Regions from separate parts of the Parabacteroides sp. AM58-2XD genome, predicted to be linked through region 2. Evidence: riboswitches for the same ligand, from Rfam matches in the RefSeq annotation. Region 2 holds a riboswitch; the other holds the start of a gene.
What was found. Region 2 has a riboswitch for cobalamin ahead of DXA15_RS03955 (sigma-70 family RNA polymerase sigma factor). Riboswitches for the same ligand answer to the same signal wherever they lie in the genome.
Positions count from the first base shown of each region.

Region 1: another riboswitch for cobalamin. It lies ahead of DXA15_RS09410 (putative transporter); the one in region 2 lies ahead of DXA15_RS03955 (sigma-70 family RNA polymerase sigma factor).

Region 1 covers NZ_QSDP01000030.1:18,238-24,510, forward strand. The annotation lists gene accC (acetyl-CoA carboxylase biotin carboxylase subunit) at 1-618, shown strand, start outside; gene DXA15_RS09400 (biotin/lipoyl-containing protein) at 656-1,177, shown strand; partial or broken gene DXA15_RS09405 (acyl-CoA carboxylase subunit beta) at 1,179-2,710, shown strand; cobalamin riboswitch at 2,865-3,062, shown strand; gene DXA15_RS09410 (putative transporter) at 3,184-4,860, shown strand; gene DXA15_RS09415 (F0F1 ATP synthase subunit gamma) at 4,973-5,830, opposite strand; gene atpA (F0F1 ATP synthase subunit alpha) at 5,847-6,273, opposite strand, start outside.
Region 2 covers NZ_QSDP01000010.1:41,070-47,342, forward strand. The annotation lists gene DXA15_RS03945 (acetylxylan esterase) at 1-955, shown strand, start outside; gene murQ (N-acetylmuramic acid 6-phosphate etherase) at 1,026-1,847, shown strand; cobalamin riboswitch at 1,888-2,086, shown strand; gene DXA15_RS03955 (sigma-70 family RNA polymerase sigma factor) at 2,348-2,809, shown strand; gene DXA15_RS27790 (hypothetical protein) at 2,815-2,937, shown strand; gene DXA15_RS03960 (FecR family protein) at 3,012-4,022, shown strand; partial or broken gene DXA15_RS03965 (SusC/RagA family TonB-linked outer membrane protein) at 4,083-6,273, shown strand, end outside.

The DNA.
Region 1 (6,273 bases), on a different contig from region 2:
ACCGAGGAAGTTTTAGGCGTCGATCTGGTAAAAGAACAGATCCGGGTGGCTAACAACGAAACGCTCCATATCCGCCAGGAGGAGATCGTCCAGCGCGGACATGCCATTGAATGCCGTATCTGTGCAGAAGATACAGAAGCCGGTTTTATGCCTTCTCCCGGTGTCATTAAACAATTGACAGAGCCGAACGGCATCGGTGTCCGTGTAGACAGTTATGTGTATGAAGGATATGAAATACCGGTTTATTACGACCCGATGATCGGAAAACTGATCGTTTGGGCGACAACGCGCCAATATGCGATCGAACGCATGCGGCGGGTATTGCATGAGTATAAGATTACCGGGTTGAAAACGAATATCGGTTACTTACGTCGGATTATGGATACATCCGACTTTGTGCAGGGAAAGTATGATACTTCTTTTATTGAAAAAAATGCCGGACAATTGCAACATCCCGTAGAAGAGGGTGGAACAGAGACTGAAAATATAGCTATGATCGCTGCCTATATAGATTATCTGGTCAATCTGGAGGAAAACAGATCCGGTCAGGCTTCCGACAATCGTCCGATCAGCCGCTGGCGTGAATTCGGATTACAAAAAGGAGTCCTGCGTATTTAATAATCGGCACATTAGCACTATTGAATAATTATTATTTATGGAAATACATATTGGAAAAAGAGTTGCGGATGTTTCGTTGGTCAGTAAAGATGGAAACAAAGTCCGGTTGACTATTGACGGTATCCCTTATGAAGTCGATGTCGTAATGGCCGAAAATGGCGCCTGTTCTATTTTGCACAACGGTGTTTCGTATAATGCAGAACTGATCCGCGGAGAAAGTGGTAAAAACTATACGGTGAATACCCATTTCCTCTCTTATGGTGTGGATATTGTTGATACGCAGGTGAAATATTTGCGTATGCGCAGGAATAGCGAAGAGCGGCAGGACAATAAGATTATTTCTCCGATGCCCGGCAAGGTGGTGAAGGTTGCTGTTCAGAAAGGCGACCGTCTCGAACCTGGCGATATTGTCGTAGTGATCGAAGCAATGAAGATGCAGAGTAATTATAAGGTAAGTTCGGCCTGCACGGTACGCGATGTGCAGGTAAAGGAAGGGGATTCGGTGACGAGCAACCAGGTCCTTCTGACTTTGGATATAATAACAGACAAAGAGGATTAAAATGGGAAAAGAACATTTATATAAAACGTTTGAAGAACTGGATAAGGCTGCTTCGTTGGGAGGCGGTATGGCACGTATAGAGAAACAGCATGAAGCCGGACGTATGACTGCCCGTGAACGTATTGACATGTTACTGGATAAGGGTACATTTGTCGAACTGGATAAGTTTGTCATTCACCGTTGTACCAATTTCGGTATGGAAAAGAACAAAATAGCGGGTGACGGGATCGTTTCGGGGTATGGCAAGATAGACGGACGCCAAGTGTTTGTCTATGCTTATGACTTTACCGCTTACGGAGGAACATTGAGCGGAACGAATGCCGCGAAGATCGTCAAGGTGCAACAACTGGCATTGAAAAACGGAGCGCCGGTAATTGCCCTGAATGATTCGGGTGGTGCCCGTATTCAGGAAGGGGTCAGCAGTCTGGCCGGATATGCTCCATTTTCTATCAGAATACGATGGCCTCGGGAGTGGTTCCGCAGATTTCTGCGATCCTCGGACCTTGTGCCGGAGGAGCCTGCTATTCGCCTGCGTTGACCGATTTTATTTTTATGGTGAAAGAAAAAAGCCATATGTTTATCACCGGTCCGGACGTGGTCAAGGCGGTTACCCATGAAGAAGTAGGAAAAGAAGAATTGGGCGGTGCTTATACACATAGTACCAAGAGCGGTGTTACTCATTTTATGTGTGATACGGAAGAAGAAACATTAATGAGTATCCGCGAATTACTCGGTTTTCTTCCGGCCAATAATATGGAAGATGCCCCACTTGTTCCTTGTACGGATGATATCCGCCGTGAAGAAGAATCGTTGCAGGAGGTGATTCCGGATGATCCGAATATTCCTTATGATATAAAGGATATTATTGAACCGGTGGTGGATAATCACTATTTCTTTGAGGTAATGCCGCATTTTGCAAAAAACATCGTAGTCGGTTTTGCCCGTTTAGGCGGACGTACGGTCGGTATCGTTGCCAACCAGCCGGCATTCCTGGCAGGTGTGCTGGATATCGATGCTTCGGATAAGGCGGCTCGTTTCATCCGTTTTTGCGATTGTTTCAATATTCCGCTGGTTACTTTTGAAGATGTACCCGGTTTTCTTCCGGGATGTACCCAGGAGCACGACGGTATTATCCGCCACGGCGCGAAGATCGTCTATGCTTATGCGGAAGCGACCGTACCTAAAATCACGTTGATTACCCGGAAAGCCTATGGCGGTGCTTATATCGTTATGTCGAGCAAACCGACCGGTGCCGATGTTAATCTGGCTTACCCAATGGCGGAGATTGCCGTTATGGGAGCAGAAGGGGCTGTTAATATCTTATATAGAAAAGCAACCGGAGAAGAGAAAGAGCGGGCTATGAAAGAGTATGCGGAAAACTTCTCTAATCCCTACCGGGCCGCTGAGCAAGGATTTATCGACGAGATTATCATGCCGCGGCAGACTCGTTTCAAGCTGATACAGGCGTTGGAGATGGCAAAGAACAAAAGCCAGAGCAATCCGCCGAAAAAACATGGCAATATGCCATTGTAACGATTTGATTTTGTTGTTAGAATTATGAATGGTAAATCCCTGTCGACCGTGAGGCTGGCAGGGATTTCTGCTTATGTCATAGTTTTATAAATAAACAGGAACGTAAAAGTTTAAAAAACTTGTATTTATCATATTGATTTTGTCTTTTATTTTGTAGCTTTGCCTCCGAATTGGTTTCGTGTTGTCTGTTCGGATGATACGGATTAAAAGGGAATCGGGTGTAAATCCCGGACAGTCCCGCTGCTGTGAAGCTCTAATAACATCCTGAAAACAACTTATGCCACTGACATGTGTCGGGAAGGCTTCAGGATGGGAGTCAGTCAGAAGACCTGCCGTTCGTTAAAGGCTGTTTTTCCTCGTGGGTTAGGGAAATGGTTCGAAAAGAATATTAATTCTAAATTGTATGAAAATCATGGAGAAGCTTTGTTCGCGTTGTGGCGTGGAGTTTTGCTGTGCCTCAAAAGTGATTGACTATGGAATGGATTCATGAATTATTATGGGGAGAAGGTATCGGACATTCCATCCTTTTACTGTCTCTGGTTATTGCCATAGGGATCCAACTTGGGAAAATCAAAGTATTTGGGATTTCTCTGGGGATAACCCTGGTATTGTTTGTCGGCATTCTACTGGGACATTTTGGGTTTACAATCAATCCGTCTGTCATTCATTTCTTTAAAGAGTTTGGATTGATCCTATTTGTTTATTCAGTCGGCATGCAGGTCGGACCCGGTTTTTTCTCTTCTTTTAAGAAAGGGGGGATGACTTTGAATGGTCTGGCTTGCGGAATTGTCTTTCTCGGGGTTATGATGGCCTTGGTGATACATTTTGTGACAGGAATCCCTATTCCGACGATGGTCGGTATTTTATCGGGTGCAGTGACAAATACACCGGGACTGGGGGCTGCTCAACAGGCATTTAGTGATATGACGGGGGCTTCCGATGATACGATTGCATTGGGATATGCCGTTGCTTATCCGCTGGGAGTCGTCGGTATCATCCTTTCCATGTTGTTTGTCCGGTATATTTTTCATATAAGTTTTGACCAGGAGACGAAAAAGCTGGAAGAAGAGAATAATGTGCATAATAGTGAGGCTACACCTATATCGCTGATAGTGAAGAATCCGGCTCTTTTTGGCAGGAAGATAATGGAGCTTGCCGCCCTGTTGGAGCATAGGGAATTTGTCATATCCCGTATTTGGCGTAACAAGACCAATAAAGTGGACATTGTTACCGGCAGTACGATTTTGGAAGAAGATGATAAAATATTCGTGATCACGACAGAACATGATGCGGAAACTATAAAAACCTTTATCGGTCAAGAGATAGAGATGGACCGTAAACAATGGATTCCCGCCGAAAGTGCTTTTGTCAGCCGCCGCATTTTGGTGACAAAGCCGGAACTGACGGGCACTAAACTGGGGGATTTGCAGTTACGCCGTTTGCATGGTATCAATGTCACACGTGTGAATCGTGCCGGAGTGGAACTGGTAGCAACACAAGGTTTGCAATTGCAGGTTGGCGACCGTGTAACCGTAGTTGGTAGTGAACTGGCTGTCGATAAGGTGAGTATGATATTGGGTAATTCGATGAAACGTCTGAATGAACCGAACCTGATTCCAATATTTATCGGTATCGCTTTAGGTATTATTCTGGGAAGTATTCCAATTAGTTTCCCAGGGATTCCTCAACCTATCAAGCTGGGTTTGGCAGGTGGTCCGTTGGTTGTCGCTATCCTGATCAGCCGTTTCGGATACCGTTATAAACTGGTTACTTATACTACCCAGAGTGCCAATCTGATGCTCCGGGAGATTGGTATAACCATGTTCCTGGCCTGTGTCGGGCTGAGTGCCGGGGATGGTTTTGTGGATACTATCGTGAATAAAGGCGGATTTGTCTGGATTGGTTACGGTTTTATTATAACAATGCTGCCTTTATTAGTCATCGGATTGATTGGCAGGCATTTTTTTAAACTGAATTACTATACGTTGATGGGATTGCTGGCCGGCAGTACGACGGATCCTCCCGCTTTGGCTTATGCGAATGCAACGGCGGGAAATGATGCTCCGGCAGTAGGTTATGCTACAGTTTATCCGTTGACAATGTTTTTACGTGTACTAACTGCCCAATTAATGATATTATTCTTCTATTAAGTATTAGATTTGGTTGTTAGAAATTGTTCAATAATAATTTTAAAGCCAGGAGCCCCGCCGAAGTGATTCGCCGGGGCTTCGATTTTTTATTGATTACTGATGATGTAAAAGATTATTGCCCGCTTCCTCCCATAATATCCAGCAATTCATTGGTGATGGCCTGCTGGCGGTTTTTGTTGTATTGCAACGTCAGTTCCTGGATCAGGTCGTTGGCGTTGTCGTTGGCTGTCTGCATGGCAAGCATGCGGGCGGCATGCTCGGAAGTGACAGTGTCGAGCAAGGTCGTGTAGATGTTCAGATGGAGCACTTTGGGGAGCAGTAAGGCAAGCAACTGTTCGGCAGACGGCTCCAGAATATAGTTGCTCGAAGCACTTTCCGAGTCTGCTTCCGGTAAGGAAACCGGGAGGAAAACCTTTTCGGTCAGTACCTGTTCCGCCATATTCTTGAAATGATGGTAGAGTAGTTCCACCCGGTCGACCTGGGCGGAGATATACAACTCCATCAAGGCAGTTGCCAGTCGCGAGGCATCCTCGTAGGCCGGTTTGTCGCCGATCGTAAGGAAGCTGTCATCGGTTTGATAACCAGCTTTATGCAGTTCGTCCGCCACCTTTTTACCAATCGGATAAATGCGCACGGTTATACCGTCCGCCTCATACTGGTGGAGACGGGCTGTTAACTCTTTCCATATGTTCGCATTGAAAGCGCCACACAACCCGCTGTTGGAGGAAAAAGCGACGATAGCCACCTGTTTCACCTCACGAACAGCTGCGTAGGGCGAACTCATATCGCTTTCAGCCGACAGTGTGCCCCTTAATATGGCGCTCAGCTTACTCTCGTATTCGAGCATATGTTCGACAATCGTCTGCGTATGATGCAGTTTGGCAGAAGACACCATCCTCATGGCGGAGGTGATCTTCTGCGTGTTTCTGATCGACGCAAGACGGATTTTTATCTCTTTCAGTGATGCCATAGTCTAATTTCTGTTATCAACCTGCTTTATATGCCCCGCTGACCTGGTGGGCTGTTTCTTCCAGGATACGGCTGACTTCATCATTTATCACACCCGATTTTAATATATCGAGTACGTCTTTCTGATGATTGGTGATCAGAGTCTGTAAGAACGCATTTTCAAAATCGTGTACCTTATCCAGCGGAACCTCTTTCAGTAAACCTTTGGTGCCGCAATACAGGATAGCGATCTGCTGTTCTACAGGCATCGGGTTATACTGGGGTTGTATCAATAGTTGTGTATTTTTCTGTCCTTTGTCGATGGTGAAGGCGGTTACCGCATCCATATCGCCGCCGAATTTCGTGAACGATTCCAGTTCGCGGAACTGTGCCTGGTCGATTTTCAGCGTACCGGCCACCTTCTTCATCGCTTTCAACTGTGCGTTACCACCCACCCGGGATACG
Region 2 (6,273 bases):
AGCAAAAGTAGATGGTCGTAATTATGAGGGAATGGCTACGGTTGCCGTAGATGAAGAAAGAATCCGGCCGACAACCGCTGATCCGAAAGATTTCGACAGTTTCTGGAAGCAGGCGATTGAAGATGCCCGTAAAACCTCTCTGGACCCTAAAATGGTATTGATGCCGGAAAGATGTACGTCTACGCAAAACGTTTATCATGTCAGTTTTCAGAATGAGCGTCCAGGGTCCCGTATGTATGGTATTCTGGTTGTCCCAAAAAAGGAAGGGGTATATCCGGCTATCCTCCAGGTTCCGGGTGCCGGTATCCGTCCGTATAACGGCATGAATTTAGGGGATGATGTTATCACATTAGAGATCGGTATTCATGGAATTCCGGTAAATATGCCCCAGGAAGTATATAATAACCTGGCATCCGGTGCTTTGAACGGATATCCCGGGATCAATAAGAATGATCGTGACGCCCATTATTACAAACGGGTGTATCTCGGTTGTGTGAGAGCGGTGGATTTTATTTTCTCTTTGCCTGAATTTGACGGTTCGACTGTCGGTGTAACCGGTGGTAGCCAGGGAGGAGCGCTTTCTATCGTTACGGCAGGATTGGATCCGCGTATTAAGTTTCTGGCGGCATTCTATCCGGCCTTATGTGATTATGCCGGTTATTTACATCAGCGTGCCGGTGGCTGGCCTCATTATTACCGGAATGCAAAACCTGGTCCGAATGAGGTGGAGACATTAGCTTATTTCGATGTGGTTAATTTTGCCCGTCGCGTAAATGCACCGGGGTGGTATAGCTGGGGATATAATGATGTGACTTGTCCTCCAACCTCCATGTATTCCGCTTATAATGTTATTCCGGGAGCAAAAGAACTGCATCTTTATCTGGAAACCGGTCACTGGACTTATCCGGAACAAAATATGGCACGGTTCCAATGGTTGAAAGAAATGTATAAGTAAGAAGAGGTTCGCAGACATAAATTTTGTTAGTTTTGTATCTGTTTAGCAACATACATAATACATATTTAATATGTCGTTTACTAAAATAACAGAGCAAGACTCATTATATAATAATCTGGAAAGCAAGTCGGTCCGGGAATTACTGGACGATATAAATACGGAAGACCGGAAGGTCGCGTCAGCAGTCCGGAAAACGATACCTAAAGTTGAAGAACTTGTATTACAGATCGTCCCCCGGATGAAACAAGGGGGACGTATCTTTTATCTGGGCGCCGGCACAAGCGGACGTTTGGGCGTGCTCGACGCTTCGGAGATACCTCCTACTTTCGGAATGCCGCCAACCCTGGTGATCGGACTGATCGCGGGTGGAGACAAAGCGCTTCGTAATCCGGTAGAAAATGCGGAAGATGATCTGAACCGCGGTTGGGAGGAATTGCAGGAGCACCATATTACAACAAAAGATACAGTAATCGGCATTGCCGCTTCCGGGACGACTCCCTATGTAATAGGAGCTTTGCGCAAGGCACGTGAGCAAGGAATCCTGACAGCTTCCATTTCCAGTAATCCGGATTCTCCGATGGCAGCGGAGGCAGATGTAGCCATTGAAATGATCGTAGGCCCGGAGTTTGTTACCGGCAGTTCGCGTATGAAATCCGGAACAGGGCAAAAGATGATCCTGAACATGATCTCTACTTCGGTAATGATCCAACTGGGACGTGTAAAAGGCAACCGGATGGTAAATATGCAACTTACCAACCAGAAACTGATCGACCGTGGGACACGGATGGTCGCTGAGGAACTGGGCTTGAATTATGGTCAGTCGCAACGGTTACTTCTGATGTACGGCTCGGTAAAAGACGCAATAGACGAATATCGTAAACATAATAAATAAAATTTATAGGATCTGCTACCATAAGATGTAAAAATATCTCTATATTTGCGACATGCATTGTTCCGAGCCTGTATCCGCGGGTAAGGATTAAAAGGGAACCGGGTGTGAATCCCGGACAGTCCCGCTGCTGTAAGCTTCATAACGGATTGGGCAACACTAGTGCCACTGTTCTTCTTTGAATGGGAAGGCGCTCAAACCGGAAGTAAGTCAGAAGACCTGCAAGGCATATTCTTTCGACGGCTTCGAGGAAAGGCCGGATGAGAAAAACAAGACATCTGATGTCTTTCTATTCTTGTTCCATTCCCTGTTTGCCGTCTTTTAAGATCTGTTTTTAATTATTTTGCCATAATAATTAGGAAAAGAGGCATGGATCGCTTGACGGGATGAGCTCCGTCGGTGGTTCATGCTTTTATTTTTGTGATGAATAAAAGGTTAAAGATTGTGCGAGTATTGAAATAAAATATTTAAGTTTGTTGGCGGGTTTATTTAAATCTAAATTAATGGATGTAAAAAGAGAGACCATACTACGTATTAATAAGGGAGATACAAATGCTTTTAAGTTATTGTATGCGACCTATTATACCTATTTGTGCGCGATTGCAGTAAAGTATGTATATAAGCCGGAAATAGCAGAAGAGATTGTAAATGATGTTTTTTTGAATGTATGGAATAATCGGTCGTCATTAGTTTATCCCGTCAAAGCTTATTTGATACGTGCCGTTCAAAACCAGTGTTTGAGTTTTTACAGGAAAAAGCGCTTAGAAGAGGTGCCGGTCTCTGATATAAACGGCTATGTGATTGATGTTCATGAGCAATTGATCTGTTTAGAATCTTCACCTTTGGCTTGTTTGGAAAATAAAGAGTTAACCGATCTGATAAGTAGGGCTATCGACCAGTTGCCTGCGAAGTGTCGCGAAATTTTTATTCAACACCTTTATTATAATAAACCTATGAAGAAATAGCCCGGATGAAAAATATTTCTTCCAGTACGGTCCGGGTACAAATTAAGCAAGGATTATCTAAGTTGAAAGTATTATTGGGGAATTTATATCCTGTTGTCTGCTTATTATTGGATATTTTTCAAAAATAATTCATTTTAGTATAAACGGATTATTGAAAAATGGCGTATCTATTTATGTAGATATGAATTTATTTGAAAATATTATGGATACAGAATATATACGTAAACTGATAATCGGCCACTTTTTGGGCAATTTGTCAGACACTGAAAAAAAAGAACTTTTCCAGTGGTTGCAGGTTGATAAAAAGAATCAGCAGTTGTTTTCGGAAATGTCGGACTGGTGGGCCATCTCCCATGTTCCTTATTTTTCTTCCCGGGTGGAGCTTGGTTTCCAGAAACATTTTGGTGAGTTGATGGCTAAAGAGGCGGGGGTTTCTTCAAAAAGAATATTCTTTATTCGTCCTTGGTTACAAATCGTTGCAACAGTAATGATCATGCTGGCTATAGGCGGTTTATCTTATTATGCAGGTGTATTGACGGATGAACAGGATTCGGAGATTATTCGTTTTCAGACCTCTGTACCATTGGGATCACGTTCGAAAGTAACTTTGGCCGATGGGTCGGTGGTTTGGCTGAATGCTGGTTCTTCTCTTTCCTATAATAAAGATTTTTCAGAAAAGTCTCGTGATGTTTACCTGACAGGGGAGGCATATTTTGAAGTAACCCCGGACTCTTTGAAACCATTTATAGTGAACTCTGACAATCTGAGTGTAAAAGTATTGGGAACGACTTTTGATGTCAGGGCCTATCAGGATGAGGAGTTGGTGAATGTTGTGTTGCGAACCGGAAAAGTTGACGTGGCGTTGAATAACGAACCGGATACAAAAATAATACGCTTACAACCTAATGAGAAGTTGAGTTATAATAAAATAGATAATGAGCTGAAGAAAACAACAGTAAATGCGGATGATGTTTGTGACTGGGTAAATGGGAAAATGAAATTTACAAAGATTCCCTTTGGCATATTAGCGAGAGATTTAGAGAGAAAATATAACATAAAGATTGTAATAGAGAGCAACTCTTTGCAGGAAGAGGCTTTTACGGGGAGTTTTACTTCCGAGCATACGATATATGATATTTTGAATGAAATTGATGTTGAAAAACAATATCGATGGGAACAAACCGGAAATATGTTTGTAATCCGGGATAAATAATTGATCCGAGAAAGGACATTACGATTAGACTGAATAATAATCTTATTAAATCTGAAATTCATGAAATTAACCAATTTGAAGAGAAATGGAAGGTGTTTGATGACCTTGTGTATGTTCGCAAGCTTGCCGATGACCACAGAGGCGGTTTTTGCTGCGGACTTAAAATCTTGTTACTTATCTGTTCAGAACCAGAGTACCACTTTGCAGGAGCTGTTCGATTTGATTGAAGAGAAGTTTGATTACTCTTTTTTAATTCGTGACAAAAACCTGAATTTGAATGAACGGGTAGTTGTCGACTGGGAAAAAAACTCCGTAGAAACTCTTTTGAGAAAAGCGTTGCAAAATCAGCATGCTGATTTTGTTATAAATGATAAGCGAATTATCATTTATAAGTCAAATTCTAAACAGAAAAATTACGGAGTATCTGATCAGCAGCAAGTGAGGCGTATTACTGTTAGGGTGACAGATGCTTTGGGACCGGTAGTAGGAGCCAGTGTTGTCGAAAAAGGTACGACCAATGGCGGCATTACCGATATGGATGGGAAAATGACGTTGGAGTTTCAAGGAACGGAAAAGATAATAGAGATATCTTATATCGGATATGCAAAGCAGACCATAAAAGTAACATCTTCTGTTGTCGATGTTCAGCTGAAAGAAGATACGCAGACGTTGGATGAAGTTGTGGTCGTAGGTTTCGGTGTTCAGAAAAAAGAGAATCTGACAGGTGCTATTTCTCAGGTGAAAATGGAAGAGGCATTGGGTGACCGCCCATTGGCAAACACGACACAAGCTTTGCAGGGAGCTGTTCCCGGTTTGTTTGTTTCGGGAAATCATGAACCTGGTGGAACGAATAAAAAAATACAGATTCGCGATGCCTTTTCTTTAGGCTCAGGCGAGGTGATTCGTCCTCTGGTTTTGATCGACAATGTCGAAGGGGATCTGAATATGATCAATCCGAATGATATCGATGCTATTTCTGTTTTGAAAGATGCAGCATCAACAGCTATTTACGGTGCGCGTGCCGCTGGCGGAGTAATTATTATTACCACCAAGCAACCGAAAAAGGGTGAACGGTTTCATTTGAACTATAATAACAATATAGGTTTTGAAACAGCGATGAATTTACCCGAACAAGCCATGCTTGACGAGTATTTTAAAATGTATCTGGAAGCAGGGTTTAGCGATTCTTATTGGGCGGGCAAACAAAATGTAGCTAAATGGAAACAATATTTGCAGGACTATAAAGCCAATCCGGGCGCTTTTAATATCGTAAATGACGGCTTGTATAAAGGGGATGACGGAAATGTATATTATTTGAATGAACAAGATCCGTATAAAGCTTTTATGGAAACCAGTTTTATTATGAATCATAACTTGTCGGCATCGGGCGGAACGGATAAGGTTCGTTATCGTTTTTCCGGAGGATATACTTCCCAGGATGGCCCGTTGGTGACTTCTGCCGATAAGTATGAGCGTCTTAATGTCGGGGCTTATATGTCTGCGGATGTGACGAGTTGGTTTACGCAGGTTGTAGATATTAAGTATGCTAAAGGAACGAAATCAATGCCTTCCGGCGATAATTTGTATACGACCCGTTTGATATCTTATTCCCCTAATGGAACATCCGGTGATATTTATGGTGTGGCAGATAAGGAAAATTTACCTTATAACACTCCGTTAAACAGTATATTATATAATAATAAGAAGAAGACGGTTACGGCTAATCCACGTATTTTCTTAAAATCGATATTTAAACCTATTGCCGATTTGGAAGCAGTATTTGAATATACATTTGATAAGAATGATGTTTTGTATGATTCTATGATGCGAAGAAAAAATTTATAGATATTCAGGAGACTCCTCGATGGAACGTTAATCAGGATAGTTATGAGAAACGACATTATTTTACGGATTATAACGCCTTTAATATATATGCCAATTATTCGAAGTCTTTTAAAGATCATAACATGAATGTAATGGTTGGTTTTAATCAGGAGTCCAGTTATTACGAAGATGTACAGTCTATCGTATATAATCAAGCTGTGCCTGAAGTGCCTTCGTTGGGAGGTACTACCGATAAAACTTTGACAAAGTTGGTAGACAAGTACCAGGAATATACGATCCGCGGTGCCTTTTTCCGCTTGAATTATAATTATGCGAATAAATATCTGGTGGAGGTGAACGGACGTTATGACGGTTCTTCCAAATTTCCTAAAAATTCTCGTTTCGGATTTTTCCCTTCGGTCTCTTT